Regions from separate parts of the Comamonas jiangduensis genome, predicted to be linked through region 1. Evidence: predicted binding sites of a transcription regulator. Region 1 holds the regulator's gene; each other region holds the start of a gene.
What was found. Region 1 encodes sigma-54, which starts transcription at its own class of promoters, with help from an activator protein. Its sites were predicted from a motif close to TGGCANGNAANCTGCTTT; they were not measured.
Positions count from the first base shown of each region.

Region 2: glnA (type I glutamate--ammonia ligase) is a predicted target of sigma-54. The motif match lies at 5,293-5,310, and genes of this name have one in related genera.
Region 3: QEP12_RS05020 (ammonium transporter) is a predicted target of sigma-54. The motif match lies at 5,392-5,409, and genes of this name have one in related genera.
Region 4: QEP12_RS11335 (urease subunit gamma) is a predicted target of sigma-54. The motif match lies at 5,130-5,147, and genes of this name have one in related genera.

Region 1 is NZ_JARXOV010000006.1:186,631-194,344, forward strand. It holds gene QEP12_RS07195 (THUMP domain-containing class I SAM-dependent RNA methyltransferase) at 1-840, opposite strand, end outside; gene QEP12_RS07200 (RNA polymerase factor sigma-54) at 1,017-2,600, opposite strand; gene lptB (LPS export ABC transporter ATP-binding protein) at 2,664-3,434, opposite strand; gene lptA (lipopolysaccharide transport periplasmic protein LptA) at 3,434-4,072, opposite strand; gene QEP12_RS07215 (thiol:disulfide interchange protein DsbA/DsbL) at 4,188-4,835, opposite strand; gene QEP12_RS07220 (SPOR domain-containing protein) at 4,892-5,542, opposite strand; gene argS (arginine--tRNA ligase) at 5,575-7,284, opposite strand; gene QEP12_RS07230 (YdcA family protein) at 7,372-7,698, shown strand.
Region 2 is NZ_JARXOV010000024.1:45,908-53,621, reverse strand. It holds gene QEP12_RS16140 (hypothetical protein) at 1-160, opposite strand, end outside; gene ntrC (nitrogen regulation protein NR(I)) at 462-1,997, opposite strand; gene glnL (nitrogen regulation protein NR(II)) at 2,043-3,122, opposite strand; gene QEP12_RS16125 (hypothetical protein) at 3,143-3,652, opposite strand; gene glnA (type I glutamate--ammonia ligase) at 3,833-5,248, opposite strand; gene QEP12_RS16115 (EI24 domain-containing protein) at 5,559-6,368, opposite strand; gene QEP12_RS16110 (phosphoribosyltransferase) at 6,612-7,136, opposite strand; gene QEP12_RS16105 (adenylosuccinate synthase) at 7,195-7,714, opposite strand, start outside.
Region 3 is NZ_JARXOV010000004.1:162,028-169,741, forward strand. It holds gene mrdA (penicillin-binding protein 2) at 1-536, shown strand, start outside; gene QEP12_RS04995 (DMT family transporter) at 570-1,499, opposite strand; gene QEP12_RS05000 (amino acid ABC transporter ATP-binding protein) at 1,643-2,398, opposite strand; gene QEP12_RS05005 (amino acid ABC transporter permease) at 2,395-3,177, opposite strand; gene QEP12_RS05010 (ABC transporter substrate-binding protein) at 3,288-4,058, opposite strand; gene QEP12_RS05015 (sulfite exporter TauE/SafE family protein) at 4,325-5,083, opposite strand; gene QEP12_RS05020 (ammonium transporter) at 5,451-6,755, shown strand; gene QEP12_RS05025 (hypothetical protein) at 6,789-7,133, shown strand; gene QEP12_RS05030 (GMC family oxidoreductase) at 7,378-7,714, opposite strand, start outside.
Region 4 is NZ_JARXOV010000013.1:64,454-72,167, reverse strand. It holds gene urtD (urea ABC transporter ATP-binding protein UrtD) at 1-748, opposite strand, end outside; gene urtC (urea ABC transporter permease subunit UrtC) at 745-1,890, opposite strand; gene urtB (urea ABC transporter permease subunit UrtB) at 1,892-3,496, opposite strand; gene urtA (urea ABC transporter substrate-binding protein) at 3,601-4,872, opposite strand; gene QEP12_RS11335 (urease subunit gamma) at 5,299-5,601, shown strand; gene QEP12_RS11330 (HupE/UreJ family protein) at 5,660-6,277, shown strand; gene QEP12_RS11325 (urease subunit beta) at 6,292-6,597, shown strand; gene ureC (urease subunit alpha) at 6,686-7,714, shown strand, end outside.

The DNA of each region.
Region 1 (7,714 bases):
ATTGCGCTGGGCAAAGTCCACCATGCGGTGCGAGACATCGGAGCCAAAAATCGGCACGGGGCTTTCATCCAAAATTTGGGCCTCGGCCTCATCCAGGATTTGCTCCCACACATGGCGCTGGAACGGCACCAGCTTTTCAAACGCAAAGCGGCGCAAGATGCCAGCGGGAATCTTGCGGGCGATTTGTGCGGCCTCAATCACCACCGTGCCCGAGCCGCAGCAGGGGTCGTACAGCGGCTGTGGATTGGGGCCATGCGGGTTCCAGCCCGTGGCGGCAATCATGGCGGCGGCCAGGGTTTCCTTGAGCGGTGCATCGCCCTTGTCTTCGCGCCAGCCGCGCTTGAACAGCGCTTCGCCCGTGGTGTCCATGTACAGCGTGCAGGTGTCGGTGGTCAGGTGCATGTGCACGCGTACGTCAGGGTGGTGGGTTTCCACGCTGGGGCGCACGCCGTTGCGCTTGGCGCGGAAGCGATCGGCAATCGCATCCTTGACCTTGAGGGCCGCAAAATTCAGGCTGGTCAGCGGGCTGTGCTGGGCCGTCACCTCGATCTTGAACGTTTCTTTGGGCGTGAACCAAATTTCCCAAGCCACCTCGCTGGCAGCGCGGTACAGATCGTTCTCGCTGCGGTACTCGGTGAACGACAGCTCCACCAGCACCCGCTGGGCCAGACGGCTGTGCAGATTGAGCAGCATGGCGTCGCGCCACATGGCGCGCACCATGACACCGCCCCGGCCGGTGAGCACGTCGTCCTTGCCCACGCCCGTAATAGCGCGCACTTCGTCGGCCAGAAAACCCTCAACGCCAGCGGCGCAGGGCAAAAACAAATGCAATTGGTTCATAGCAGGGGTCCAGCATACGCGAGCCGCCTCGCCGTGGTGTGGCTGCCGGCAGACTCCCGCTGAAAGCAAAAACGCAGCGTCAGCCGCTGCGTTCTCGATGATGTTCTAGGAGGTAATTTTAAAGGGCCGTGCCGACCTGCGCTACTGCACAGGTATCAACCCGGCGCTGCGCGTGCTTAGAGCGCCTTGCGCAGGTTCGCTGGTGCAATTTTGAGCGCTTCGCGGTACTTGGCCACGGTGCGGCGCGCGCATTCAATGCCTTGTTCCTTGAGCATCTCGGCAATCTGGCTGTCCGACAGCGGCTTTTTGGTGTTTTCGGCCGCCACAAACTGTTTGATCAAGGCCCGCACCGCGGTGCTGGAGGCATTGCCGCCCGTCTCCGTGCCCAGCCCGGAGCCAAAGAAGAATTTCAGCTCATAGGTGCCGTGCGGCGTGGCCATGTACTTGGCCGTGGTCACGCGGCTGATGGTGGATTCGTGCAGGCCCAGCTCATCGGCAATGTCGCGCAGCACCAGCGGGCGCATGGCCAGCTCGCCATGCACGAAGAAGTTCTTTTGCCGGTCAACGATGGCCTTGGACACGCGCAAGATGGTGTCAAAGCGCTGCTGCACGTTCTTGATGAACCAGCGCGCCTCCTGCAGCCGCTGCTGCAGGCCGGCGTGCCCGTCGCTGCCCTTGTGGCTGCGCAGGGCGTTGGCATACACATCGTGCACGCGCAGGCGCGGCATGACATCCGGGTTCAGCTGCACGCTGAACTGCGCCAGGCCATCGCCCCCCTTGCGCGACGTTTTCTTGACGATGACATCGGGCACGATGATGTGGCGCTCCACATCGGCAAAGCGCCGCCCCGGTTTGGGCTCCAACCGCGCAATCACACCCAGCGCGGCGCGCACCTTGGCTTCGGGCAGGCCACAGGCCTGCATCAGTTTGCGCACATCGCGCCGCGCCAGCATGTCCAGCGGCTGCGCGCAGACCTGCAGCGCCACCTCCAGCAGCTCGTCCTGCGGGTCCTCGCGGTGCAGGTGCAACAGCTGCAGGCGCAGGCATTCGGCCAGATCGCGAGCGCCCACACCCACCGGCTCCAGCGACTGCAGCAGGCGCAGGGCCACCGTGAAGCGGTGCACCAGCTCGTCCAACTGCTCCAGATCGTCGGTGCCAGCCAGCCCCTCGGCCAGCTCCTGCAGCGAATCTTCCAGGTAGCCGTCGTCGTTGAGGTTTTCGATCAGAAACCTCAGGGCGTAGCGGTCGAGTTCGGACAGGCGCAGCGACAGCGCCTGCTGGTGCAGAAAATCGGTCAGCGACTCGTGGCTGCCCGCCAAGTCCAAGGCGGTGGGCGCGTCGTCATCGTCGTTGCGCTGGCCGCGTGCGGAGGCCTCACCGCCCCATTCACCCTCATCGAAGGACGACATGTCCACGCTGCCGTCGCCTTCCCAGTCATTGGGCACATCGCTTTCCGGCGCTGAAAATTCTTGGTCTTTTGAGCCTTCAGCGCTTGCTGCGCCTGCGCTGTCAGCTATGGAATATGGAGAGTCGTCCGCCGTATCCGCATCCCCCTGCGGGGCGGTATTGGCACTGTCGAGGCCAAATTCTTCACGCGGCGCATCCTCGGTCGCGATCTCGAGGAAAGGGTTGTCGTCGAGCATCTGCTCAACTTCTTGGGACAGCTCCAGCGTCGATAGCTGTAAGAGGCGAATGGATTGCTGCAGTTGCGGCGTAAGTGCTAAATGCTGTGAGACCCGCAGTGACAAACCTGGCTTCAACGCTGTACTCCCTCTTTGTGCTCTCTCGACCCTTGTTGTTTTTGATAACGCTGCTGAGGAAGGTTACATGCGGAAGTGTTCGCCGAGGTAGACCCGGCGCACATCCGGATTTTCGACAATCTCCTGCGGCGTTCCCTGTGCTAGCACCGTGCCATCGCTGATGATGAACGCGTGGTCACAAATGCCCAAGGTTTCGCGCACGTTGTGGTCGGTAATCAGCACGCCGATGCCGCGCTCCTTGAGAAAGCCGATGATGCGCTGGATCTCGATCACCGCGATCGGGTCGATACCGGCAAAAGGCTCGTCCAGCAAGATAAAGCGCGGGTTGGTCGCCAGCGCCCGCGCGATCTCGACACGGCGGCGCTCACCGCCGGACAACGCCAGCGAGGGCGACATGCGCAAATGCTCGACGCGCAGCTCTTGCAGCAACTTGCTCAGCTGCACCTCAATCTCTGCCGACGACAGCGGCTTGCCCGCTGCGTCTTTTTGCAGCTCCAGCACGGCACGCACGTTGTCTTCCACATTCAGCTTGCGAAAGATCGACGCTTCTTGCGGCAGGTACGACAGCCCCAGGCGCGAGCGCTGGTGGATGGGCATATTGCCCACCGAGTGGCCGTCGATGAGCACATCCCCGCCGTCGCTGCGCACCAGGCCCACAATCATGTAAAACGATGTGGTTTTGCCAGCGCCGTTGGGCCCCAGCAAGCCCACCACCTCACCTTTTTGCACCGTGATGGAGACGTCTTTGACCACCTTGCGGCTGCCGTACGACTTGGCCAGATGGCGGGCCTCCAGCTTGCTGGTGCCTGCGATGTCTTGGGTCTGCTCAGCCATTACTTTCCTTGCAAATTCAGGGTGCCGGAAGGCTGCAAGGGCTGCGCTGGGGCGGTCGAGGGTGATGGGGCAGCGGTGGCCTTGGGCGCCAAAATAGCGCGCACGCGGCCCCCGGAGCCTGCGGGTGCCGACGAGGGCTCATTGCTGCGCTTTTCACCATCTACGGTAAACACGTCGGTCAGATTGTTATAGGTGATGACGCTGCCCATGATGTCGTCGCTGAGCTTGCCACCGGTATAGCGGCGCAACTGTCCACGGCGAATCAGCTTCACGTCATCGGTCTGGCCGTTGTACTCAATGACCTCGCCCTCGCCTTCGACAAACTCTTCAGGAGCGCCAGGCGCCGTATCACGCTTTTGCCGGAAAAACGCACGCTTGCCGGGTTCTGCCTTGACCACGCCATGCTGGTAACCCTGTGCATCTTGGCGCACATCCAGCTGCGCACCGCGCAACACGATCGAGCCCTTGGTCATCACCACATTGCCGGTGAACACACTGGTTTGCTTGAGCTCGTCATGGCGCAAGGCATCCGCTTCAATGTTCATGGGCTTGTCACGGTCAGCACGCTCGGCGTGCGCAATACCGGAAACGCCGACAAAGGCGGTCAACAAGAGGCAGGTGAGGAGTTTGGGTGTCATGTGGGCAGGGCACGTTTCTTGCAGCACATTGTAGTCATGCATGCTCGTTTTCCATGAAAAAAGCCCGCACAAGGCGGGCTTTGTGGCTGTGCAAGGGCTGGCAACCCTGTCTGCATCACGCGTTGGCGCTTTGTGCAACCAAATGCTGCACCACATTCAGCACGTTGGTCATGCTGCCTGCGCGCGGGCCATCGGTGTAATAGCGGCCGGCCACGCCCATGGAAGGCACACCTTCCACGTCGTAGGCTTGCTGCAGCGCGGTGGCCTTGCGCACTTGGCTGGACACGTTGAACGAGTTGTAGATTTCCTTGAACTTGTTCACATCCACGCCTTGCTTGGCCACCCAGTTGAAGATGTCCTCATCCTTGGCCAGCTTGTTGCGCTCTACGTGAATGGCGCGGAATACCTTGACGTGCATGGCATCAAAGTTGTCCATGGCCTGCAGCGCAAAGTACAGCTTTTGCTGGGGCACGAAGCTGGCGTTGAACGCCACCGGCACGCGGCGCACGACCACGTTGGCCGGGGCTTTTTGCTTCCAGGCCGCAAAAGTGGGCTCAAAGTCGTTGCAGTGCGGGCAGCTGTACCAGAAGAACTCCACCACTTCCACTTTGCCTGCGGGGGCTTCGGTGGGTGCAGGCTTGGAAAGGCGCACATAGTCCTTGCCTTCCTTGGGGGCCGCTTGCTGCGCGAATGCAGTGTTGGCACCCCAAGCCAGGGAAGTTGCAGCAGTGGCTGCGGCCAAAGAGAACTGGCGGCGTTGCATCAAAGAGACTCCTTCACGAGATATGGTTGGTATTGAGCATAGGTCGCTCAAAAAGTTCATTGCTGCACGCGCACCAAGGCCGAATCCACCCCAGCGCCGTCCAATTTTTGCTTCAGCTGCTCCGCATCACCACGTTTGGCGAAAGGGCCCACGCGCACGCGGAACACCGGGCGTCCATTTTGCTCACGCTCACTGATGCGCGCTTCCCAGCCCAGCATCGCGAGTTTGGCACGCTGGGCATCCGCATCACCTTGGGTGCGGAACGCGCCAGCCTGGACAAAATAGCTAAATCCGTCCGAGCCAGCGTTGGCGGTGCTGGCGGCCGCCTTGGCTTCTGCCGCAGCTTTGGCATCGGAGGCTTTGACCTGCGCCTTGGCCAAATCACCCAGCGGGTCTGCCGTAGCCGCTGGCGGCTTGGCAACCGGATCAACCGGGGGAGTGGCTACCGAAGTGCCAGGCGCTTCTGGCGCTGCCGCAGCAGGCGCCTGGGGCGCGCGTGAAGGCGAGCTGCCGTAGAGCGGCGAATTGGGGTCCCAACTGCGGTTGCGCTCCTGTTCGGTTTTCTCGATGTCGCGGTGCTCGCCCTTGTTGAGGAAAGGCACTGGCACTTTGGTGACGTACACCGCCACGCCCAGCGCAATGCCCAAGCCCAAGATCAAACCAATGATGAGCCCCAAGATGGTGCCACCACGCTGCTGCTTACCCATAAAACCGCCTGTCACGTTGCTTGTTGTTTCGCTTACATGCGCTCGGGTGCACTCACACCCAGCACAGCCAAGCCATTGTGCAGCACTTGCGCAGTCGCAGCGACCAGTGCCAGACGCGCCAGTTTCACGGCCTCGTCGTCCACCAAGATACGCTCTGCGTCGTAGTAGCTGTGGTAGGCGGAAGCCAAATCTCGCAAGTAGAAAGTGACGTCATGCGGGGCGTTGCCAGCGGCGGCGGCCGTCAGCATTTCGGGGTACTTGGCCAGCAGCAGCATCAGCGCCTGGGCCTGAGGCCCCTCCAGTGCAGACAGATCCACATCCTTGAGCGCAGCCACACCCGCGCCACCAGCTTCTTGCCAGGCACGCAGCACGGACTGGATGCGCGCATGCGCGTACTGCACGTAGTACACGGGGTTGTCGTTGTTCTGCGCCACGGCCAGGTCCACGTCGAAGGTGTACTCGGTATCGGGCTTGCGGCTGAGCAGGAAGAAGCGCACAGCGTCTTTGCTGGTCCACTCGATCAGGTCGCGCAGCGTCACGTAAGATCCGGCGCGCTTGCTGATCTTCACTTCTTCACCGTTGCGCACCACACGCACCATGGTGTGCAACACGTAGTCGGGGTAGCCCTTGGGAATACCCACATTGGCCGCCTGCAAGCCCGCGCGCACGCGGGCGATGGTGCCGTGGTGGTCCGTGCCCTGGATGTTCACCACCTTGCCGTAGCCACGCTGGAACTTCTGGATGTGGTAGGCCACATCGGGCAGGAAGTAGGTGTAGTGGCCGTCGGACTTGCGCATCACGCGGTCTTTGTCGTCACCAAACTCAGTGGACTTGAGCCACAGCGCGCCGTCTTGCTCATAGGTGTAGCCGCTGGCGATCAGGCGCTGCACCGTGTCGGCCACGTGGCCATTGGTGTAGAGGCTGGACTCGAGGTAGTACTCGTCGAACTTCAGGTTGAACGCCTGCAAGTCCTTGTCCTGCTCGTTGCGCAGATAGGCCACGGCAAAGTTACGGATGTTTTCGTAGTCCTCGACATCCCCGTTGGCGGTGAACTCGCGGTCATCGGCCTTCACGGTTTCCTTGGCCAGGAAAGCAGCCGCGATGTCGGCGATGTAGTCGCCGTTGTAGAAGTTCTTGGCCAGCGGGTTGTCGCTGTCGGTCGGCCAGCAATCGTCACCGGGCTTGAAGCCCTTGGCGCGCAACTGGGTGGACTTGGTCAGGGTATCAATCTGCACGCCCGCGTCGTTGTAATAAAACTCGCGGTGCACCTTCCAGCCCTGGGTGGCATACAGGTTGCTGATGGCGTCGCCAATGGCCGCCTGGCGGCCGTGGCCTACGTGCAGCGGGCCAGTGGGGTTGGCAGACACAAACTCCACCAGGATGTTTTCGCCGCGGTCGGCCTGATAGCCAAACTGCTCGGCCTGGCCCAGCACTTCACGGATGATTTCTTGCTTGGCGGCGGGCTTGAGGCGAATGTTCAAAAAGCCGGGGCCTGCGATCTCAATCGCGTCTACCCACTGCTGGAAAGGTGCTGTGGCCATCAGAGCGGCTTGCAGCTGCTCGCCCAGTGCCCGGGGATTGGCCTTCAGGGGCTTGGCCAGTTGCATGGCTGCCGTACAAGCGAAATCGCCATGGGCTGCCACTTTGGGGTTTTCAAACGCAGCGCGTGCGCCGGCGCCTAGCGAAAGGGTTTCGAGCTCAGCCGCCAGCGCGGCGAGCAATTCTTGTTTGACAGAAAGCATCGGGCGATTTTACGTGCGCAGGGCACAATCTGCCCAAGCCTTGAAAACACGCATACAGGGCATCCGATAAACGTCAGGGAGATGGTTGTGCAAACTTCACGCTGTGCGCTGGCCTGCTTGCTGCTGGGCGTGGCCTTCCAGAGCTACGGCGCCAACACCCCATGCTCAGGGCGCAAAGGGGGCATCGACCATTGCATGGGCAGCCAGTTTGTCTGTAAAGACGGCTCCCTCAGCGCATCACGCAAAATTTGTAGCGATACCCGCGCCCCTGCTGCGGCGCGGGCTTTCCAGGCCCCGGCCGCTACCGACACCAGCTGCAGCTGCAGCTGCCGCAGCGGTGCGGTATGTACCGGCCCACGCGGCGGGCGCTATTGCCTCTCAGACAGTGGGCGCAAAAGTTATGTGCGCCGCTAAAGGTACCTGCCCACAC
Region 2 (7,714 bases), on a different contig from region 1:
CATCCGGATGCTGCAAAGCAGCTATCCAGCCCAGTTCATACGCAGGCTTATATTGGTCGTAGCCTCTACCAGCCACGTAATAAGGCTCTTGAGCAAACTGTATGTGCCAATACGCGTTCTCTTGTTCAGAGACTATGAGCATTTGGTGATCCGTGGTCATCGCTGACACCTGAACGCCAGGCGCTGCCGTCGGAAGACCATGTCTGTAACAAACTGGGTACTTGAACATACCTTTGCGTGAATAAAAGGGAATGGATGCATGCGGGTCAATCGTGAAGCGCTCGCAAAATTGAAGCGAGTACTAGCTTTATCGGATTGTCGGACACGGCAAGCCCCCAGATGGTCGGCATAGGCAAGCGCTGGATGTAGGACTGGCCACATAGACCCCACCTTCTGAATTTCTCGCGCATAAAAAAAGGCATATGCGTGCATATGCCTTTGTGCTGGTAGCAAGGTAGCTATTAATTTTCTGAAGCTACACGCTCAGCACCATCCAACCCCAGCTCTTGAATTTTTCGGGTAATGGTGTTGCGACCAATCCCCAAACGCAGCGCAGCTTCCATACGCTTGCCATGGGTCAGACCCAAGGCCGTATTGATCAAGCTCGACTCGAAGCGCTGGCTCAAAACGTCCCACACCTCTTTGCAATCGCTTTGCAAAAGCTTTTTGGCTTCGACTTCCAGCAATGCTTCCCAACCTTGCGATGCCACAAGTTGTTGAATCGCTGCAGGCTCTGGCTGCGAAGACAGTGCCGCCACTGGCTCGCTAGGGCTTGGCGTCACACTGGACACTGCTGTCTGCGCCAGCATCTCAGTCGGCGCAGCTGCCAGCACCTCTGGTGGCAAATCCTGCAAGGAAATTTGCTGTGCAGGAGCCATCACCGTCAGCCAGTGGCAAATATTCTCCAGCTGGCGCACATTACCGGGAAAGCTGAACTGCGCCATGCGCTGCAATGCGGCTTCGGAAATGCGCTTGGGCTCCACACCAAGCTGCTTGGCACTGCGCTGCAAAAAATGCTTGACCAGCATGGGGACATCTTCGGCACGCTCGCGCAAAGAGGGAAGGCGCAAACGGATCACATTCAAACGATGGAACAGGTCTTCGCGAAATACTCCGTCTTTGACGCGCTGCTCCAAATTTTGGTGCGTCGCTGCAATCACACGCACATTGCTTTTGACCGCCGTATGCCCACCCACGCGGTAAAACTGACCATCGGACAAAACACGCAGCAAGCGAGTTTGCAAATCAAATGGCATGTCGCCAATTTCATCAAGAAATAAGGTGCCCCCCTCCGCTTGCTCGAAGCGGCCACGCCGCTGGGTTTGCGCCCCTGTAAATGCGCCACGCTCATGCCCGAACAATTCGGACTCCAGCAAATCTTTAGGAATAGCAGCTGTATTGATGGCGACAAATGGTCCACCAGATACTGGTGAGTGCTTGTGCAAAGCACGGGCAACCAGCTCTTTGCCCGAACCAGACTCGCCCGTAATAAGTACCGTCACGGCACTTTGGCTCAACCGCCCAATCGCACGAAACACATCCTGCATGGCCGGGGCTTGGCCCAGCATTTCTGGCATGACCGTTTGGCGCTCTTCCGCAACTTGCTCGCGCTCACTTTCTTCCACTGCACGGCGAATCAGCTCAATTGCCTTGGGCAGATCAAACGGCTTGGGCAAATACTCAAACGCGCCACGCTGAAAGGCAGAGACCGCGCTGTCCAGATCCGAATAGGCCGTCATGATGATGACAGGCAGATCCGGCTGCTGGGCATGAACCTCTTCTAACAGTTGCAGCCCCGATCCACCTGGCATACGGATATCGCTCACCAGCACTCTGGGGCCTTGCTGTGCAGGATCACCATCGGGCAAATCAGCCAATGCAGCGAGCACCTCACGGGGATTGCTAAAGCTACGGGTTTCCAAATTTTCGCGAGCCAACGCCTTTTCTAAGACGAAGCGGATCGAGGGGTCGTCATCTACTATCCAGATCGGCTTCATATGCTGTATTTACCTTCCGTTGCTTGTGCTTCAAAGACTTCGGACTTAAGGCAACGGGATGAGGATACGAAAATCCGTACGCCCAGGCATGCTCTCGCATTCAATGAGTCCGTGGTGACGCTGAATAAATGTCTGCGCCAGTGGCAATCCCAAGCCTGAGCCGCCATCCCTGCCAGTCACCAACGGATAAAAAATCCGTTCCTTGATGTGATCTGGCACGCCGGGGCCGTTATCGATGACATGCAATTCCAATGCCAGTCTGTGGCGCTGGCGACCAATTGTGACTTGACGCACCACGCGCGTACGCAGCGTGATCTCCGCATCTCCTGTGCACACCTTCTCCGACAGCACTTGGGCCGCGTTTTGCACAATGTTGAGCAAGGCCTGTATGAGCTGCGCTCGATCCCCTTTGAATTCAGGAATCGAGATATCGTAATCACGGCGAATTTTGAGCCCTTGCGGGTATTCCAGCAGCACCAGCGAACGTACACGCTCACACACCTCGTGAATATTCAAATCCACCAGCTGGTGGGGATGGCGGTGTGGGGCCAGGAGACGATCCACCAGGCTTTGTAGCCGGTCTGCTTCATGAATGATGACTTGGGTGTATTCCTTGAGCTCTTTGCTCTCCAGATCCATCTCCAACAACTGCGCCGCACCACGGATACCGCCCAGCGGATTTTTAATCTCATGGGCCAAGTTGCGTACCAGCTCTTTGTTGGCCTGCGCTTGCTCTACCAAGCGCTCTTCTCGGTCTTGGCGCGCCTGCTGCTCCAGCACCCAAAGCTCAATCAACCGCAAATCGGTGTGCTCAACAGCTGTCACTGTCACGTGGACGAATAAGGGGTCTTGCGCAGGGCGTTGTAGCCCCGTATCAAAGCTCATGGCGGCATAGCTGGGGCGCTGCCCATCGGCAGTATCCAGGCCCGCTCGCAGCAAAGAAGGCGCCGACAAATAGGGGGCGAACTCTGCCCCTTCCAGCATCCGCCGAGACAGACCCACCGCGCCTTCAAGCGCCGCATTGGCAAACACGATGCAACCTTGCGCATCTACCACCACCGCCAGCGTAGAGAGTAAATCCAAGGCGGCAAAACGTTGTGCAGCGGCAGTAGCATCAAGCGGCATGCAATCTATCTTTCCAAAAATCAACCACCATTGTGGCGCGCCAGCTCACGCTGAATGCCTGCCACATCAGCCTCTTGTCTGGCAATGTTGGCTTTCAGTGCCTCTAAGCGTTCGTTAAAAACCTGCGGGTTACGCAACTCCAGTGCAGTTTTCGTTGGATTGCCACCGTTGTATTCGGCTTGCAGCGCGCTGAGCTTTTCCTGCGCCTTCTTGAGCTCACCTTGCAAAATAGCGCGCGCATCGTTGTCACGGGCTTTTTGCTGGTTGGCATCTACCTGCACCGCAGCACGGTTGCCCGCAGGCGCAGGCTTGCTGCTCTCAGCGGGTTTATTCGCTGTACTGCCGCCCCCACCGGTGTGAACCACCGTCACATGGCCCCCCTCCACCACTTGGCAATTGCGCTGCTTGGCCACTGCTGCGCTGTTGGTGTACTCGTTCCCACAGCGATAAATACGCTCTTGCGCTATGGCATTGATTTGTGCCGATCCTGCCGCAATGCAACAGCCAAGCACCACCATCCATCGATTCATTGTTATGCCTCCATTCAAGAGTGAGCCGCGTGTACTCCAAGACTCACGGTATGGCTGCATTGTGCTATGCACGGCACAACTTGTCCTTGATTTGCCAGATAAGTATCTGCATGTTTGCCACAAAAAAAGGCAGCTACAAAGCTGCCTTTTTGAGTTGCTTATTGGCGCAGTCTGAGCCAATTACAGCGAGTAGTACATATCGTATTCAACTGGGTGCACCGCTTGGCGGAAGCGCGTGACTTCACCCATCTTCAACTCAATGTAAGCATCGATCATGGAATCGCTGAACACACCACCCTTGGTCAGGAAGGCGCGATCTGCATCCAGCGCTTCCAGCGCTTGATCCAGGCTATGGCACACGGTAGGCACCAACTTGTCTTCTTCGGGAGGCAGGTGGTACAAGTCCTTGGTCGCAGCTTCGCCGGGGTGAATCTTGTTTTCCACACCATCCAGACCAGCCATCAGCAGCGCTGCAAAACCCAAGTAGGGGTTCATCAGTGGATCGGGGAAGCGGGCTTCCACGCGGCGACCCTTGGGGTTGCTCACATAAGGAATGCGGATCGAAGCCGAGCGGTTCTTGGCCGAGTAAGCCAGCTTCACAGGCGCTTCAAAGCCGGGCACCAAGCGCTTGTACGAGTTGGTACCGGGGTTGGTGATGGCGTTCAGGGCACGGGCGTGCTTGATGATGCCGCCGATGTAGTACAGCGCAAAGTCAGACAGACCGGCATAGCCGTCACCGGCAAACAGGTTCTTGCCGTCCTTCCACACCGACTGGTGCACGTGCATGCCAGAGCCGTTGTCGCCAGAGTAAGGTTTGGGCATGAAGGTGGCCGTCTTGCCGTAGGTGTTGGCAACGTTCCAGATCACGTACTTTTGCAGCTGGGTCCAGTCAGCACGCTCCACCAAGGTGGAAAAACGTGTGCCCAACTCGTTTTGACCAGCACCAGCCACTTCGTGGTGGAACACTTCGACCGGGATGCCCAGCGATTCCAAGATCAGCGACATTTCAGCGCGCATGTCTTGGGTGCTATCGACTGGAGGCACGGGGAAGTAACCGCCCTTGGTACGGGGACGGTGACCACGGTTACCACCTTCAAACTTGGTGCCGGTATTCCACGGTGCCTCGTACTCTTCGATTTCAAAGAAGGGGTTGTGAGGCTCTGTACCCCAGCGCACGCCGTCGAAAATAAAGAATTCGGGTTCGGGACCGAAGTACGCGGTGTCGCCCAAGCCGGAAGCCTTCAGGTAGGCTTCAGCGCGCTTGGCCACCGAGCGGGGATCGCGGTCATAGGCCTTGCCGTCACCGGGCTCGATCACGTCACACTGCAAGATCAGCGTGGTTTCTTCAAAGAAGGGGTCGATGTTGGCGGTGTTCGGGTCGGGCATCAACAACATGTCCGATGCTTCAATACCCTTCCAGCCTGCAACCGATGAACCGTCGAAGGCGTGGCCCGACGTGAACTTGTCTTCATCAAAGTGCGACAGCGGCACAGTCACGTGCTGCTCTTTGCCACGGGTATCAGTGAAGCGCAGGTCAATAAACTTGACCTCGTTTTCCTTCACTAGGTTCATCACATCTGCAACGGTCTTAGCCATCAGGTTCTCCTGGAAAAGCGCTTCATAGAAAGTACAAAGTTAGCAAAGCAGTTTGCGTGCCAACCCGTGCCAGCTGCGCCAACACACTTTCACAAGCATAAGGCCATGAAGTCTTTGTCTTCACGGCCTTATCAAATTCACCATTTTGGTGCAAATCTAACGAACCCCTCCGAGCCCGTCTTCTTGGCACCATTTTAGTTCGTAAGCACGCACCATATTGATGCATTCAGCATTTCATCCGTTGGATTGCACCAATTAAGACATGCATCTATCGCAGCAGCTGTTTGAAGCCCTCCGTGTGCTAGGCGTTTCATTCGGGGGCACGCTCTTGCGCTGCACGTAGACTGTGCAAAGCTGCCAGCGTGTAATGCGCAAACCACAGTGATGCAAAAGCCAGCACCAGCGCATACATCCAAACCGCCAACGGAATCAATACCCAAAAGGCTGCGGCAAACACCACCCCGGAAGCCCACACCAAACTGGGTGCAGCGCCGATGTAGCCACAAACCACGCCCATCAGCATCAAGCGATAGCGGTGCGTGTGCAAAATGGCCTGGCGCTCTGTCTTGCTGGCATGCTCGGCCAAGGCATCAAAGGTCATGAGCCGGTAAGTCAGCCAGCCCCCAATCAGCGGCGGCAGCACCAGCACGAAGGGAGGCACTAGCCATAGGGGCAGAGACAGCAATAAGGCCAGCAAAGCCAGCGCAGTTGCGCACAGTGCCCACCACGCGCTGCCCACCCAGCCTGCTCCGTGTTTGCGCTGCAGGTGCGCAAACCGCCGTGCGGCGACCAGCTCAACCATCTGAGGCGTCATCACCACCGACACCACAGCCAGGGCGATCATGATCATCACGGGGCTCACCAGCAGCACCACGGTGACAGCCGCAGCCACCGCACTGGCTGCCGCCGTGGCTGTCCCCATCCAGCTCCACAGCGATTGCAGCCAGCTGGCGCGCTCCAGCCAGGATTGCACCGTGCCTACCGATGCATCCCACCAGAACATCCCAAACAGCGCTGCCATCACAGCAAGCAGCAGCAAGGGGAACAAAGACCACGCCATCACCCGCACCCGCAGGCAATCGGCCAAAGCACGCCACAGGGCATCCAACATCATTTGCATGCGCACAGCATAGCGAGGTGCCCGTGCAGCTGCAGGCATGGCACATGCAAGCCAACAGGTTGCACAAAAACCATAGCTGCTAGCGCTTGTTGTTCATAAATTTCAGATAGTTTTTCATGTGAAAGCATTGTTCGAAAAGCACAAGCTGCTCCTTTATTTTTTTTATTCAAAGCACCTTGATGTCTCACATGGACACAAAAAAAGGAGCCTTCGGGCTCCTTTTTTCGCGAAGGCAAGCTGCAATTACAGCTTCCACTTCTCCATCAGCTTTTCAGCAGTCAGGTTGTCATAGCCTTCAAAAGGCTGGTGAATCCAAGGATTCGTGGGCAAGTCTTCCACCGAGTAATCGGCCTGGAAAGTCGACACACCCTTGGTCCAGATCACGGCAGTGCGCAGCTCTGTAATAGGGGCATAGTTTTCCTTCAGACGCTTGACCACGGCGTTCAGCGTCACACCGGTATCGGCCAGATCGTCCACCAGCAGCACGCGGCCCGCAATCTCACCCTTGGGAGTCGCGATGAAGCGGCCAATGTCCAAGTGGCCCTGCACCTTGCCCGCCTCAGCACGGTAAGAGCTGGTCGACATGATGGCCAAAGGCTTGTCAAAAATACGGCTCAGAATGTCGCCGGGGCGCAGACCACCGCGTGCCAGGCACAAGATGGTGTCGAATTCCCAGCCCGACTGGTGAATCTTCAACGCCAGCTTTTCGATCAAGCCGTGGTATTCGTCGTAGCTGACGTACAGGTGCTTACCGTCTTCTGTCAACATGTGTGTGGTTCCTGTCTAAATGCTTCGCAAAGGAGCGTGTTTATAAAGGCAGAAGCGCTTACGCAGCTGCGTAGGGGTTTTGCATCAGGATGGTGTGATCGCGGTCAGGGCTGGTGGAGACCATCGCAATCGGCACACCCGTCACTTCCGCAATACGATCCAGATAGCGACGTGCATTCACGGGCAGCTTGTCGTAGTCGGTCACACCCACGGTGGAGTCGGTCCAGCCAGGAATGGATTCGTAGATAGGCTTGCAGCGCTCAATGTCGTCGGCGCCTAAAGGCAGGATGTCGATCTTCTCGCCGTCCAGCTCGTAACCCACACACAGTTGCAGCTCTTCGATGCCGTCCAGCACGTCCAGCTTGGTGATGCACAGGCCAGTCAGGCCATTGATTTGTGCCGAGCGCTTGAGCAGCGCGGCATCAAACCAACCACAGCGGCGCGAACGGCCGGTAGTTACACCCTTTTCAGCACCCACGGTGGACATGATCCAGCCCGGTGTGCCTTCCTTTTCCCACTCCAGCTCAGTAGGGAATGGGCCGCCGCCTACGCGGGTGCAATACGCCTTGGTAATGCCC
Region 3 (7,714 bases), on a different contig from region 1:
ACGTGGAAGCCGTGCGCAGCGCGCTGGCGGCGGTCACGGTGGAGGGCACGTCGCGCTTTGTGTTCGGTGGTGCACCCTACACCTCGGCGGGGAAAACCGGTACGGCCCAGGCGGTCACGGTCGGCCAGAAAGAAAAGTACAACGCCGCCAAGCTGGCCGAACACCAGCGCGATCACTCGCTGTACATCGCCTATGCCCCGGCCGAAAACCCCAAGATTGCCGTTGCACTGATTGTGGAAAACGCCGGTTTTGGCGCTGCCGCTGCGGCCCCTATCGCGCGCCGGGTGTTTGATTACTGGCTGCTGGATCAGTACCCCAGCGAAGAAGACATGGCAGCAGTGCGCAAAGGGCAGGTGGGGCGCCCTATCGGTACGCCACGCAGCGGCCAGGCCATGATGGCCCGGTACGAGCGCATGGCCCTGCCCGGTGTGGGCGCTGCCCGCGTGCTGGAGAACCTCAGTGGGGGCGACGTGGCCGCGCCGCGTGCGCCGGAGCTGGCCGCTCCTGCGGGGGCCGAGCCGGAAGTTGAGGATTAAGGCGCTGCGCGAGCGGTGGCGCCCTCAGCGCCGCTAAGTGCTGGGCGCGTTCACCCGGGCTGGCCCGCCGCGCTGGCGCGCAGTGCGAGGTGGCGGCGGCGCGTACTGGCTGAAAATCAGGGCCACCACCATCAACGCGGCACCGCACAGGGCGACCAGGCCCATGCGCTCACCAATCAGCCACCACGCGGTGAGCGCGGCAAACACCGGCTCCAGCCCAAACACAATCGCGCTGCGCATGGCGTCCACATACTGCTGGCCCCACGCCTGCAAGACGACGACCAGGGCGCTGGCCATCAAGCCCAGGTAAACGATCGCCACCCAGCCGCTGCCAGGCAGCGCGGTGGCCTGGGCATACAGCTGCACCATGCCTTGCGGCTGTACCAGCAGCATCAGCGTGGTGCAGGCCCACATCGACCCTGCCAGCGCAGCGGCCATGCGCGGCGCCCGCAAGGGCGCTGCCTGGTTGCGCAGCGCGGCGGCTTCCATGGCCAAAATGTAGAGGGCGTAGACCACGGCGCTGCACAGCGTCAGCGTGTCGCCCCAGTTCCACGGCGCGTCTTCAAAAAACATCAGGCACATGCCAGCCACGGCCAGTGCACAGGCTGCCCAGATGTGCCAGCCCGTGCGGCGGCGCAGCAGCAGCCAGGCCAGCAGCGGCACGATCAGCACATTCAGCCCCGTCACAAACGCGTTGCGGTTGCTGGTGGTGTGCTGCAGACCTTCAATTTGCAGCCAGAAAGCGACAAAGTTCAGCACGCCCAGGCCTAGCCCCCAGCGCAGCTCTGCGCGGCGCAGGCCCCGCCACAGCGGCAGCAGCACCACGGCCGCGATGCCAAAGCGCAGCCAGATGATCTGCAGCGCGCTCAGGTCGGCGGTGAGCTGCTTCATCGCAGGAAAGGTGGTGCCCCAGACCACGGTGACGGTGAGCAGGGCGACAAGGCCCCAACGTTCGGTACGCATGTGCCAATAACAGACGTAAAAAAAGGGAGCTGCCAGCGCTGGTGTTTTCTGTGTTTGAGCATTCAAGAATGCTCAAACCCTTGAAACACGGGCGCTGATAGCTCCTTAGTTTGATAAGCCGCAGGGCGGTGTGAAAACAGCGCCTAGTGTGCCACGCGACCAATGAAGGCGGCGATACGCTCGTTGGCGGGGCGGGCAAAGAATTCGGCCGGGGGCGCTTCGTGAGCGATGCAGCCTTGGTCAAAGAACATCACGCGGTCGGCCACTTCGCGGGCAAAGCCCATCTCGTGGGTGACCACGATCATGGTCATGCCGCTTTGGGCCAGTCCGCGCATGACTTCCAGCACCTCCTGCACCATCTCGGGGTCGAGCGCACTGGTGGGTTCGTCAAACAGCATCACCTGCGGCTCCATGGCCAGCGCACGGGCAATCGCCACGCGCTGCTGCTGGCCACCGGACAGCTGCCACGGATATTTGTGCGCATGGTCTTGCATGCCCACGCGCTCGAGCAGCTGCAGCGCTTTGGCATTGGCCGTGGCGCGCGGGGTTTTGTGAATGCGCCGCGGCGCCAGGGTAATGTTGTCCAGCACCGTCATGTGGCCAAACAGGTTGAACTGCTGGAACACCATGCCCACTTCGCAGCGCTGCTTTTGCAGCGTGGCTTCATGGTCGGTGACAGGTACGCCGTCGATGGTGATGGTTCCGCCGTCGTGCGGCTCCAAGCGGTTCAGCGCGCGCAGCAGCGTGGATTTGCCCGAGCCGGAAGCGCCGATGATGACCGTCACTTCGCCTTTGCTGAACGCGGTGGAGACGCCCTGGAGCACTTGGTGGCTGCCAAAGCTTTTGGTGACGTTCTCGCAAACGATGTAAGGAATGCGGGTATTGCAGGTGGCGTTCATTTCTGGCGGCCCTCCACATCAAAGCGGTACTCGATGGCGTCGGTGACCTGGGTGACCAGCGTGGTCAGCACCAAGTAGGTGATGCCCACGGTGACCAGGGTCTCGACGGGCTGGAAGGTGGCCGACTGGATGCGGTTGCCCACATTGGTCAGCTCCACCACACCAATCGCGTAGGCCAGCGATGAGTCCTTGAGCAAGGCGACAAAATTGCTCACCAGCGGGGGCAGCGAAATCTTGAACGCCTGGGGGAACACCACGTCCAGAAACACGCGGCTTTTGGGCAGGCCCAGGGCGCGGGCCGCTTCGGCCTGGCCACGGGGCACGGCGTTCAGGCCCGCGCGCACAGCTTCGGCGTTGTAGGCGCCCACGTTGAGCGACAAGGCCACGCAGGCGGCGGCAAAGTCCGGCAGGCTCAGCCACGGCACCAGCACGGGCAGCGCAAAGTACATGAACAGAATCTGCACCAGCAGCGGCGTGCCGCGAATGATCCAGATGTAGGCGCCAGAGACGCTGCGCAACAACGCATTGCCCGAGGTGCGTGCCAGCGCGGCGAACACACCCAGCAGCAGGCCGACAGCGCCGCTGATGAGGGTCAGGTACAGCGTGGTGCGCGCGCCTTCGGCAAATTCGGCCGCGTGGTCCCCGATCGGTTCGGGCATCAGGCTGAGCAAGTCACCCAGCAAGGACACGACCACCACCATCAGCAGCAAGGCGGTGATGAGGGTGGCATTGCTGCGCTGTGGACGGCTCCAGTGGGAGGGCCAAAGGGCGGTAAGCATAAGAAAAACGGGGTTGGTGAAACAAAAAACGCCCTGCCAGCGGTGGCAGGGCGTTGGCAGGGGCGCGGCAGCGCCATGCTGGCGCGCCTGCCCACTGCCACTTCGCAGGTTTAGTCAGGGCAACGAATGTCTTCCTGGAACCACTTTTGCGAAATCTTGGCGTAGCTGCCGTCCTTCAAGGACTCGGTAAACGCCTTGTTCCACGCGTCCGCCAGCGGCTGGTTGTCCTTGGCGACGGCAGCGGCAATCTTTTCCACAAACAGCAACTCGCCCTGGTGGAACTTGATCTTGGGGTTTTTTTGCAGCATTTCCTTGGCCAGGAAACGCTCGGTCACCCACGCATCGGCGCGCTTGGTCATCAGCGCGTTCATGGCCGCTTCGTTGGTGGGGAAGTTCACCACGCGCTTCACACCGGCTACGTTCTTTTGCACGTACTCCAGGTAGGTGGTGCCAGTTTGGGCCGATACGGTCTTGCCGCTCAGGTCCTTGGCGCCTTGGATGGCAGCGTCGGTAGAGATCACCTGCGCGCCCGAGCAGTAGTGGGGCAGGGTGAAGGTGACGGCTTTTTCACGCTCGGGCGTGATGCCGTGCGAGGAGATGACCAGATCCCAGCGGTCTTGCTTGAGGCCGGTGAGCAGCGCGTCGAAAGAAATGGTCTTCCACTCCAGCTTCAGGCCCATCTTCTGGGTCATCAGCTCGGTCAAGTCCACTTCAAAGCCGGTCAGCTTCTTGCCTTCAAAGTAGGCAAAAGGGGCGTAATAGCCCTCGGTGGCCACACGGAGGGTGCCGTCCTTTTGGATGGCGTCCAAGCTACGGGCGTGGGCACCAGTAGCAGCCAATACTGCCAATGCGGCAGCGGCGATCACGGAAATGCGTTTCATGAGAAGTTCCTGGAGACAGTCGCAGGGTCCGGCCCCCGGCTCCAAGGGTTTGGAGCCTCCGCACGCACCACGCGGCGCGGAAACATAGGGGCCACAGCAGGGCACAAGATGCCCGCTGTGCCACCCGACCAACGGTGCTGAATGCACCGAAACGGGGTGGCCTGAGGGCGAAAGCAGCGCGTGATTATAGAAGTCAGCCTTCGTTGATGCAGAAGGGCGCTGGAGCAGCCCCGATGGCTTTATGCCCAGTCGCGCCGTGCAGCGGGCTAAGCGCCAAAGGCATCCCAGCCGGTTTTGAGAATCAGCAGGCCCACCACCACGATGAAAATCACGCGCACAAAGCCCGCGCCGTGGCGCAGGGCCATCCAGGTGCCCAGCACACTGCCCAGCACGTTGGCCACCGCCAGCGGTACGGCAAAGTGCCACCAGACATGGCCTTTGAGCGCAAACAGGGCAATCGCGGCGATGTTGGTGGTGACGTTCATCAGCTTGGCGTTGATGGAGGCATTCAAAAAGTCATAGCCCAGCAGACGCACCAGCAAAAACACAAAAAAACTGCCCGTGCCGGGGCCAAAAAAGCCGTCATAAAACCCAATCACCAGACCAATGCCTGCGGTGAGCCACTGCGTGGCGCGCACGCTGTGGCGGGGGGCGTGGTCGCGGCCCAGCTCTTTTTTGGCCAGTGTGTAGAGCAGCACGCCCAGCAAGATAAAGGGCAGCAGCTTGCGCAAAAAGTCGGGGTTGACCAGCGTCACCGCCCATGCGCCAACAAAAGCGCCCACCCCTGCGGCCACGATGCCCGGCGTGATCGTGGCCCAGGTGATGGAGATGCGGCGGCTGTATTGCCAGGTGGACATGGCCGTGCCCCAGACGGCTGCGCTTTTGTTGGTGCCAAACAAGGTGGCAGGCGCGGCGTGGGGGAAAGCAGCAAACATGGCGGGCACCAGAATCAGCCCGCCACCGCCCACGATGGCATCCACAAAACCTGCGAGGGCCGAAGCCAGAGAAACAAAGATCCATTCCATGATGGGCTGCATTGTGCGCTGGCTGGTTGCCCCAAGCTGTCACTTGCCCAAACAAAAAGCGCCGGGGGTGCCGGCGCTTTGGAAAGGCATCTCATTGGTGGATGCTTTGTAGATATTGGTCTGGTTGTGGATCGAGTTGTCTCCTCGGGCCCTCCGTGCTGCCACACCTTGGTGCGCGCTAGAGTGGGGTCAATGTAAGCCTTGCTTCGGGATGGTGCATCGGGGATTTCCCGCAAGGAGCGGGTGCGGTGTCTGACAAGCATTAGTTGAGATTGCTTTACGTGGTGGCATGCACGCCTGCTTTGCGCAGGCACGGCTTGTGCTTGGTGGCCTGCACCAAAAATCCACGGGAGAGGTCGACATGCAGATGCGCAGCAAACTGTGTAGGCGGTGGGGGTGGGGTGTATGGCTGGCTTTGCCGCAGGCGGTGCAGGCGCAGCAACTGGTGGGCTTGGCGCAGATGCACGCTGCCGACACCGCATGGGTGCTGGTGTCGGCCACGCTGGTGCTGTTGATGACCTTGCCCGGTGTGGCGCTGTTTTATGCAGGCATGGTGCGGCGCAAGAATGTGCTGAGCACGCTGGCGGCGGTGCTGGGCACCGCCTGTGTGGTCAGTGTGGTGTGGTTTGCGGTGGGCTATTCGCTGGCGCTGACGCCCGGCACGCGCTGGCTGGGTGGGCTGGATCGCTGGTGGTTTGGCGGGCTGGACTACCAGTTGGTGGCGCAGCAGGTGGCCGTCAGCCCCATGGCGCCGCACATTCCCGAGGCGGCCTATGCCTTGTTTCAGCTCACGTTTGCCATCATCACGGCCGCCTTGATCGTGGGCGCCTTGGTGGAGCGCATGCGCTTTGGTGCGCTGATGCTGTTCATGGCGCTGTGGAGCCTGCTGGTGTATGTGCCCGTGGCGCACTGGGTGTGGGAGCCCGGGGGCTGGCTGGCCCGCATGGGCGCGCTGGATTTTGCAGGGGGCACGGTGGTGCACGTGAATGCGGGTGCGGCGGGGCTGGCGTGTGCCTGCTATTTGGGCAAGCGCGACGGCTATGGCAAAGAAGCCTTTCAGCCCTACAACCTGGGCTGGACCATGCTGGGCGCATGCTTGCTGTGGGTAGGCTGGTTTGGTTTTAACGGGGGCTCGGCCCTGGCCGCCGATGGGCGTGCTGCATTGGCCATGGTGGTCACCCATTTGGCAGCGGCGGGGGGCGCCTTGGGCTGGGCAGCGGGCGAGTGGTTGCTGCACCGCCGTGCATCGCTGCTGGGGCTGTGCTCGGGCCTGGTTGCGGGGCTGGTGGCCGTCACGCCGGCGGCAGGCTATGTGGGCATGGGGGCGGGCCTGGGCATTGGGGCGGTGGCCGGTCTGGTTTGCTACTGGGGCGCCACGGGGTTCAAGCGCTGGCTGGGCGCTGATGATGCGCTGGACGTGTTTGGTGTGCACGGTTTGGGCGGCATGGTGGGCGCCATCCTGACCGGGCTGCTGGCCAGCAGCACCATTGCTGGCGTGCAAGGCAATGTGCTGGCGCAAGCCGTGGCGGTGGTGGCCGTGGCAGCCTTTAGTTTTGCGGCTACCTGCGTGCTGATGTGGGTGACGGATCGATTCCTACCGGTGCGCGTGGAGCTGCCCGACGAGCAGCAGGGGCTGGACATCAGCCAGCACCGCGAACACCTTGGCCCGTGATGGCCAGCGCATGACCGAGCAAGGAGTGGAGCGATGAGCAGCAATGAACGCATGGCCGTGGCGGCGCATTTGCATGTGGCCCTGCGCCGCAAAGCGGGGCGGGTGACCGATACCGACTGGATGGCGGTCAACGATGCCTATGCCCGCGAAGTGGTGCGTGTGGCGCGGGCCTGTGCCCACGAAGAGGGGGATGCCGCACTGGCAGCGCTGGCGGCAAAGCTGGAAGCCCACATCGGCGCACCCGCTGCGCAAGGGCCGCAGGCAATGCCCCTGCAGGAACGCCTGCCCCCGCTGCGTGGGCTGCAGGCCGGGGCGCCGCCGTCTGCGCCGGAGCTAACTTCGGAGGATGCGGGGCGCTACATTGGACGGCTGCGCTAAGCCCAAGGCCGTGTTGGCAGCACCTGGACTGGCTGGCGTTGTGCGGGCGATGGGCCATCAGGTATGGGCCGTGTCGCGCAGGGGCGCCGTTGTGCCCCGCTGGCCTGGCATGCGGCGGGGTAGTGGAAGGCTCGGGGCAATTAATAAATAAAAAGAGAGCTGCTAGCGCTTGTTATTGCTGGGTTTTGAATAGTTTTCATATCAAAACCAAGCAAACACGTACGCTGGTAGCTCTCTTTTTTGTTTAGAGCGTAAGCGAAGCGGCCTCGGCGTCTGGCTGTGGCACGGGCTGCGCGCGGGCGGGTGCTGCGGCGTTGAGGCCGTGGCGTGCTTTGTGGTCGGCGCGGATCCATTGCGCAGCTTTTTCGGCCAGCATCAGCGTGGGGCTGTTGGTGTTGCCACTGGTGATGGTGGGCATGGCCCCGGCATCCACCACGCGCAGCGCCTGTATGCCGCGCACGCGCAGGTGGCTGTCCAGCACGGCCATGGGGTCGGTGTTGCGCCCCATTTTGGTGGTGCCTACGGGGTGGAAGATGGTAGTGGCAATGTCGCCCGCCAGGCGGATCAGCTCTTCATCGGTT
Region 4 (7,714 bases), on a different contig from region 1:
TGTCGTGCTCCACCACCATCAACGAGTGCTGGCCCTTGAGGGTCAGGAACAGCTCGGCAGTGCGCGCGGTTTCGTCATCGGTCATGCCAGCCACGGGTTCGTCCAGCAGCAGCAACTTGGGCTCCTGCATCAGCAGCATGCCGATCTCCAGCCACTGCTTCTGGCCGTGGCTGAGCACGCCGGCCTGGCGGCGGACTTCGCTGGCCAGGTGGATGGTGTGCAGGATGCCGGCCAGCCGGTCGCTTTGCGCGCTGTCGAGCCGGAAGAACAGGGAGTGCTGCACGCCCTTGTGCGTCTTGAGCGCCAGCTCCAGGTTCTCGAACACCGTCAGCTGCTCGAACACCGTGGGCTTCTGGAACTTGCGGCCAATGCCCAGTTGCGCAATTTGCGGCTCGTTATGGCGCAGCAAGTCAATGGTGCTGCCAAAGAACACCGAGCCTTTATCGGGCCGCGTTTTGCCGGTGATGATGTCCATCATCGTTGTCTTGCCCGCGCCATTGGGGCCGATGATGCAGCGCAGCTCACCCGGCGCAATGTCCAGGTTCAGGCCGTTGATGGCCTTGAAGCCGTCGAAGCTGACGTGCACATCTTCCAGGTACAGGATGCGGCCATGGGTCACATCGACCTCACCCGGTGCAGCAATGCGCGCCATGCTGGCGCTGCGGCCACCCGACGCGGTGTGGTGCGCGGCCTTCTCGACTGCGGCACGCATGCGGACGGCCCCCGCTTCCATCAGGTCCGGGGTCATGCCGCACCTCCTTCTTGCTTCGATCCAAACTTGCTGCGCAGCTTGCGCACCACGCCAACGATGCCATTGGGCATCCACAGCGTCACGGCAATAAACAAAGCACCCAGAAAATACAGCCAGAACTCCGGTGCCGCCACCGTCAACCAGCTCTTGGCGCCGTTGACAGCAAAGGCTCCGACGATGGGGCCGATCAGGCTGCCACGCCCGCCCACGGCCGTCCACACGGCGATCTCGATCGAGCTGGCGGCCGACATTTCCACCGGGTTGATGATGCCCACCTGGGGCACGTACAAGGCCCCGGCCAGGCCGCACATCATGGCGCTGATGACCCAGATGGTCAGCTTGTAGGGCAGTGGCGAATAGCCCGAGAACATGACGCGCGTTTCCGCATCGCGAATGGCCTGCAGCACGCGGCCAAACTTGCTGCGCACCAGCCAGCGTGCCAGCAGAAAGCAGCCCAGCAGGGTGCAGCCCGTCAGCACAAACAGGGCCATGCGCATCTCCTGCGTGGCCAGCGGCATGCCGAGGATTTGCTTGAAGTCCGTGAAGCCGTTGTTGCCGCCAAAGCCGGTTTCATTGCGAAAGAACAGCAGCATGGCCGCATAGGTCAGCGCCTGCGTGATGATGGAGAAATAGACACCCTTGATGCGCGAGCGAAAGGCAAACCAGCCAAACACGAAGGCCACCACACCGGGCACCGCGAAGATCAGTATGAAGGTGGCGATGAAGCTGTCCGACAGCGCCCAGAACCACGGCAGCTCCTTCCAGGCCAGAAACACCATGAAAGCGGGCAGTTCCTCAGCGCCCACGGACTGGCGGCTCAGGTACATGCCCATGACATAGCCACCCAGCGCAAAGAACAGGCCGTGGCCCAAACTGAGGATGCCGGTGTAGCCCCAGATCAGGTCCATGGCCAGCGCGCAGATGGCGTAGCACATGATCTTGCCCAGCAGGCGCACCGCGTAGTCGGACAGGTGGAACACGCTGCCCTCGCCCACCCACAGGTTGAGCACCGGGGCCAGCGCGCACACCACGATCAGCGCCACCATGAAGGCGGCCCAACCCGGTTTGGTCAACAGCGGCTTGCGGCGCGGCAGCTCCACGGGCACGAACACATTCGATTTCAAAGTTGAAGCTGTCATGTCATGCCTCCGCACTGCGGCCTTTCATTGCAAAAATGCCCTGGGGCCGCTTCTGGATAAAGGCGATGATGAAAATCAGCACGGCAATCTTGGCCAGCACCGCGCCGGTCCAGCCTTCGAGGAACTTGTTCAGGATGCCCAGTCCCAGCGCGGCATACACCGTGCCCGCCAGCTGGCCCACGCCGCCCAGCACCACGACCATGAACGAATCCACGATGTAGCTCTGGCCCAAGTCCGGCCCGACATTGCCTACTTGGCTCAGCGCACAACCGGCCAGCCCTGCGATACCGCTGCCCAGCGCAAACGCCAGCGTGTCCACACGGGCGGTGTTCACCCCCATGCACGATGCAATCGGGCGGTTCTGTGTGACACTGCGCACAAACAGGCCCAGGCGGGTGCGCGCAATCAGGTAGGCCACGCCCGCCAGCACCGCAAAGGCAAAAGCGATGATGACCAGCCGGTTAAAAGGCAGCATCAGGTTGGGCAGCAGTTGCCAGCCGCCACTCATCCACACCGGGTTTTCCACGGCCACGTTCTGCGCGCCGAAGGTAGAGCGCACCAGTTGCATCAGCACCAGGGAGATGCCCCAGGTGGCCAGCAGGGTCTCCAGCGGGCGGCCATACAGAAAGCGCAGCACGCCACGCTCCATCACCGCGCCCACCAAGGCGGAGGCCAGAAAAGCTACGGGCACCGCCGCCAGCAAATACCAGTCAAAGAAGTCGGGCAGATAGCTGCGAAACAGGCCTTGCACCACAAAGGTGGCGTAGGCGCCGATCATCATCAACTCGCCGTGGGCCATATTGATCACACCCATCAGGCCATACGTAATCGCCAGGCCCAGCGCCACCAGCAGCAGGATGGAGCCCAGGCTGACGCCGGTGAAAGCCACGCCCAGGCGTTCGCCCCAGGCCAGCTTGTCTTTGACTTCGGCCAGCGCACGTTGCAGCGCGGCCTGCACTTTTTCATCCTGCTCCTGCGTCAGCTGTTCATTGAGCAGCAAGCGTGTGGCAGGGGTGGCGTGCTGGGCCAGTAGCTGCGCGGCGGCTATGCGCTGCTGGGCATCTGCGCTGCCCAGCAAAGCTGCTGAGCGGGCCATCTCCAGCTCAGCCTTCACCGCTGCATTTGACTCCTGCGCCAGGGCTTTTTCCAGCATGGGCAGGCGCTCCGGTGTGGCGCCCTTGAGCATGGCCTTGGCGGCATCCAGCCGCTCTGCATCGTTGCCCACCAACAGGTTCAGCGCCGCCTGTGCATTGCCGATCTCGCGGCGCATGCGGTTGTTGGTGCTGGCATCTTCAGCCCCTTCGGGCAGGGGCGTGACCTGTCCTGTGACGGGGTCGCGGGCTTCGCCCCCCCGCACGATGAAAGCCCGCTCGGCGGTGTACTGCACTTCACCATCGCGCAGCGCATTCAAAAAGTCCGAAACACGGGCTGCTTCACCCGTGGCCACGGCGTCTTGCATGGCGGCAATGCGGCTGTTGTTATCGCCATCGGCCATGGACAACGCTTGCTCGGTCGTCAGCGCCTGGGCTGGGGCCTGCCACAGGGCCATGCAGGCCAGCGCTGTACCCAGCCAGGGCCGGAAGGTGCGCAAGAAAGGGGTCAACATAGGTCTATCCAATTCACAAAAGGCCCGCTCGGGCGAACGGGCCTTTGGGGTGGAGGTGCAAGACGCGGCATCTGCTGCAGCACGGCTGCCGCGTCAAGCCGCCATCACTGCTTCGCGGGCTCGTCTTTTTTCTTGTCGTTGCCTTCGATGAACGGGCTCCAAGGCTGCGCTTTGATCGGGCCTTTGGTCTTCCAGACCACATTGAATTGGCCATCGGCCTTGATTTCACCAATCAGCACGGGCTTGTGCAGGTGGTGGTTTTTGGCATCCATGGTCAGCGTGAAGCCGCTGGGCGCCTTGAAGGTCTGGCCCGCCATGGCGGCAATCACTTTGTCAGCTTCGGTGCTCTTGGCCTTCTCAGCCGCCTGCTTCCACATGTGGATGCCGACGTAGGTGGCTTCCATGGGGTCGTTGGTCAGCGGCTTGGTGGACTGGCCGGGCAGGTTCTTGGCCTTGGCATAGGCGCTCCACTGCTTGATCCAGGCATCGTTGGTGGGGTTCTTCACGCTCATGAAGTAGTTCCACGAGGCTAGGTGGCCCACCAGGGGTTTGGGATCAAGGCCGCGCAGCTCTTCCTCCCCGACCGAGAAGGCCACCACGGGCACATCGGTGGCCTTGATGCCAGCGTTGCCCAGCTCTTTGTAGAAGGGCACGTTGGAATCGCCGTTGATGGTGGAGATCACCGCCGTCTTGCCACCGGCGGCGAACTTCTTGATGTCGGCCACGATGGTCTGGTAGTCGCTGTGGCCAAACGGGGTGTAAGCCTCCATGATGTCTTTGTCAGCCACGCCCTTGCTCTTGAGGAAGGCGCGCAAGATCTTGTTGGCCGTGCGGGGATAGACATAGTCGGTGCCCAGCAGCACCCAGCGCTTGGCACTGCCGCCGTCCTCGCCCATCAGGTATTCCACCGCAGGAATGGCCTGCTGGTTGGGCGCTGCACCGGTGTAGAACACGTTTTTCGACAGTTCCTCACCCTCGTACTGCACGGGGTAAAACAACAGGGCATTGTTTTCCTCATACACCGGCAGCACCGACTTGCGGCACACTGAGGTCCAGCAACCAAAGGTCACAGCCACCTTGTCCTGGCTGATCAGCTGCTTGGCCTTCTCCGCCGCCAGCGGCCAGTTGGAGGCGGTGTCGATCACCACCGGCTCCAGCTTCTTGCCCAGCACACCGCCTTTGGCGTTGATGTCCTCGATGGTCATCAGCGCCATGTCTTTGAGCGCGGTTTCTGAAATCGCCATGGTGCCAGACAGTGCATGCAGCACACCCACCTTGATGGTGTCTGCGGCCTGTACGGACATGGCCGAAAAGCCCATGCCCGCGACCGTTGCGGCAGCGGCCAAAGTATGGAGAGGGAAGCGGCGTGGGGTCATGAAAAGCTCCTCAGGGGTCAGGTTGAATGCGCCCGCCATCGGCAGACAGCGGTCTGCACACCCCTTTGCAAGCCATATGCCACTTTGACGAAGGCGCTCCACTTTCACCAAAGCGGTGCAACAAATAACGACAGACGGCAAACATGCACCAGGTTCACCACGCCACGCACCAAGAAAACCTGCAACCGCCGCAGTTGCAGACCATGCGGCACCACATTCAAGCAAGCGCATGCCGCCCTGTGCACCAAAGGCAGCACTGGCACGGCTTTTGCAAAAGATGGTGGCAAGCCCTGCTGCTGCTTTTGGCACCGCTGCCCCACACTGCCCTGGAGCTTTCTGCCAGCGTTCCATCTGCACCCGCTGCACCCGCCACCCCCGCCAACAGCCACGCGCTGGCCCATCACAACATTTAGAGCGAAAAAAATTATGGAACTGACTCCACGAGAAAAAGACAAGTTGCTCATCTTCACCGCCGCCTTGCTGGCCGAGCGCCGCCAGGCGCGCGGCCTCAAGCTGAACTACCCGGAAGCCGTGGCCCTCATCAGCGCCTTTGTGATGGAAGGCGCCCGTGATGGCAAAACCGTGGCGCAACTGATGAGCGAAGGCCGCACCGTGCTGACCCGCGCCGACGTGATGGAGGGCGTGGCCGAGATGATTCCAGACATCCAGATCGAGGCCACCTTCCCCGATGGCACCAAGCTGGTCACGGTGCATGAGCCCATCGTCTAGTCTCTCAAATTTCAAGCCTTTTTGGCCTCTAGCCCTTATTTGACCAGCGCTAACAGCTATGAAAACCACACACCTGATTGCCACCTCCGTTGCCGCAGCAACGGCCCTGCCCCTCACCGCCCTGGCCCACGCTGGCACTGATGGCGGTGGCCACCACAATTTTCTGGACAGCCTGATGCACGCCATCGCCCACCCCTTGGGGGGTGCCGATCACCTGGCCGCCATGCTGGCCGTGGGGGCCTGGAGCGCATTGGCATTTGGCCCGTCTCGCAAGGCCTGGGCCGCACCTGCGGGCTTTGTGGCGCTCTTGATTGCGGGCTGCCTTGCCGGTTTTGCAGGCCTGCATGTGCCCGCCATGGAGCCCATGATTGCCGCATCCGTTTTGGTGCTTGGCTTGCTCGTCATGGTGCAGCAAAAAATGGCTGTGGGCGCAGCCGCTGGCCTGGCCGGTGTGTTCTCCTTCTTCCATGGCGCCGCACACGGCTATGAGCTGTTTGAAGCATCCTTCGCCCCTGCGGCGGGCGTGATCGTGGGCATGGCCGCCGGCTCGGCCCTGCTGCATGTCACAGGCATGGTGGTGGGCCACCACGTCATGCAGCGCCACCACGCGATCGCCAAGGTGGCGGGCGGCCTGACTGCCATACTGGGCGCAATCATGCTCACGCGTTTAGCCTGAAGAAAGGGCTGCATATGATCCCAGGAGAAATTTTGGTAGACGAAGGCACGCACGTGCTCAACCCGGGCCGCGCCATCACCACGCTGGTGGTGAAAAACGCCAGCGACCGCCCCATTCAAGTGGGCTCGCACTACCACTTTGCCGAGACCAATGCCGGTCTGGACTTTGACCGTGCAGCAGCGCACGGCAAACGCTTGAACATTGGCAGCGGCATGGCCGTGCGCTTTGAGCCCGGCCAGCAACGCACGGTGGAGTTGGTGGATATGGGCGGTGCACGCAAGGTGTACGGCTTTCGCGGCCTGATTCAAGGGCCGCTGTAATGCCCCAGCGCCCCTTCTTACTACGTACATTCACTGCCCCCCAGTGGGGCACATGCCTCGCTTGCGGTGGCTCTACCGGAGACATGTGATGGCCACCATGGACAAACGCGCCTACGCCGAAACCTTTGGCCCCACCGTGGGCGACCGCCTGCGCCTGGCCGATACCGAGTTGATTGTTGAAGTCGAGCAAGACTACACCTTGGCTGCGGGCGGCTATGGGGAAGAAGTGAAGTTTGGTGGCGGAAAAACCATCCGCGACGGCATGGCGCAAAGCCAGCGCAGCCGCGAGCAAGGCGCCATGGACACCGTGCTGACGAATGCGCTGATCCTGGACCACTGGGGCATCGTCAAGGCCGACATTGGCCTCAAGGGCGGGCGCATTGCCGCGATTGGCAAAGCGGGTAACCCCGACACCCAGCCCGGCGTGGACATCATCATCGGCCCGGGCACGGAAATCATCTCCTGCGAGGGCCACATCGTCACCGCCGGCGGCATCGACACCCACATCCACTTCATTGCCCCACAGCAGATTGAAGAGGCGCTGACCAGCGGCATAACCACCATGATTGGCGGCGGCACCGGCCCGGCCACCGGCACCTTTGCCACCACCTGCACCCCCGGCCCCTGGCACATGGAACGCATGCTGCAAGCGGCCGACGCCTTCCCCATGAACTTGGGCTTTCTGGGCAAGGGTAATGCGGCACTGCCAGCCGGCTTGCACGAGCAGATCAGCGCCGGAGCCATTGGCCTCAAACTCCACGAAGACTGGGGCAGCACGCCCGCAGCCATCAGCAACTGCCTGGATGTAGCCGAAGAGACCGACACCCAGGTCGCCATCCACACCGACACGCTCAATGAATCGGGCTTTGTGGAAGACACCGTGGCCGCCTTCAAGGGCCGTACCATCCACACCTTCCACACCGAAGGCGCGGGCGGCGGCCATGCGCCCGACATCCTGAAGGTGGTGGGCGAGGCCAATGTGCTGCCCAGCTCCACCAACCCCACGCGCCCCTACACCATCAACACGCTGGACGAGCACGTCGACATGTTGATGGTGTGCCACCACCTGGACGCCGGCATTGCCGAGGACCTGGCCTTTGCCGAAAGCCGCATCCGC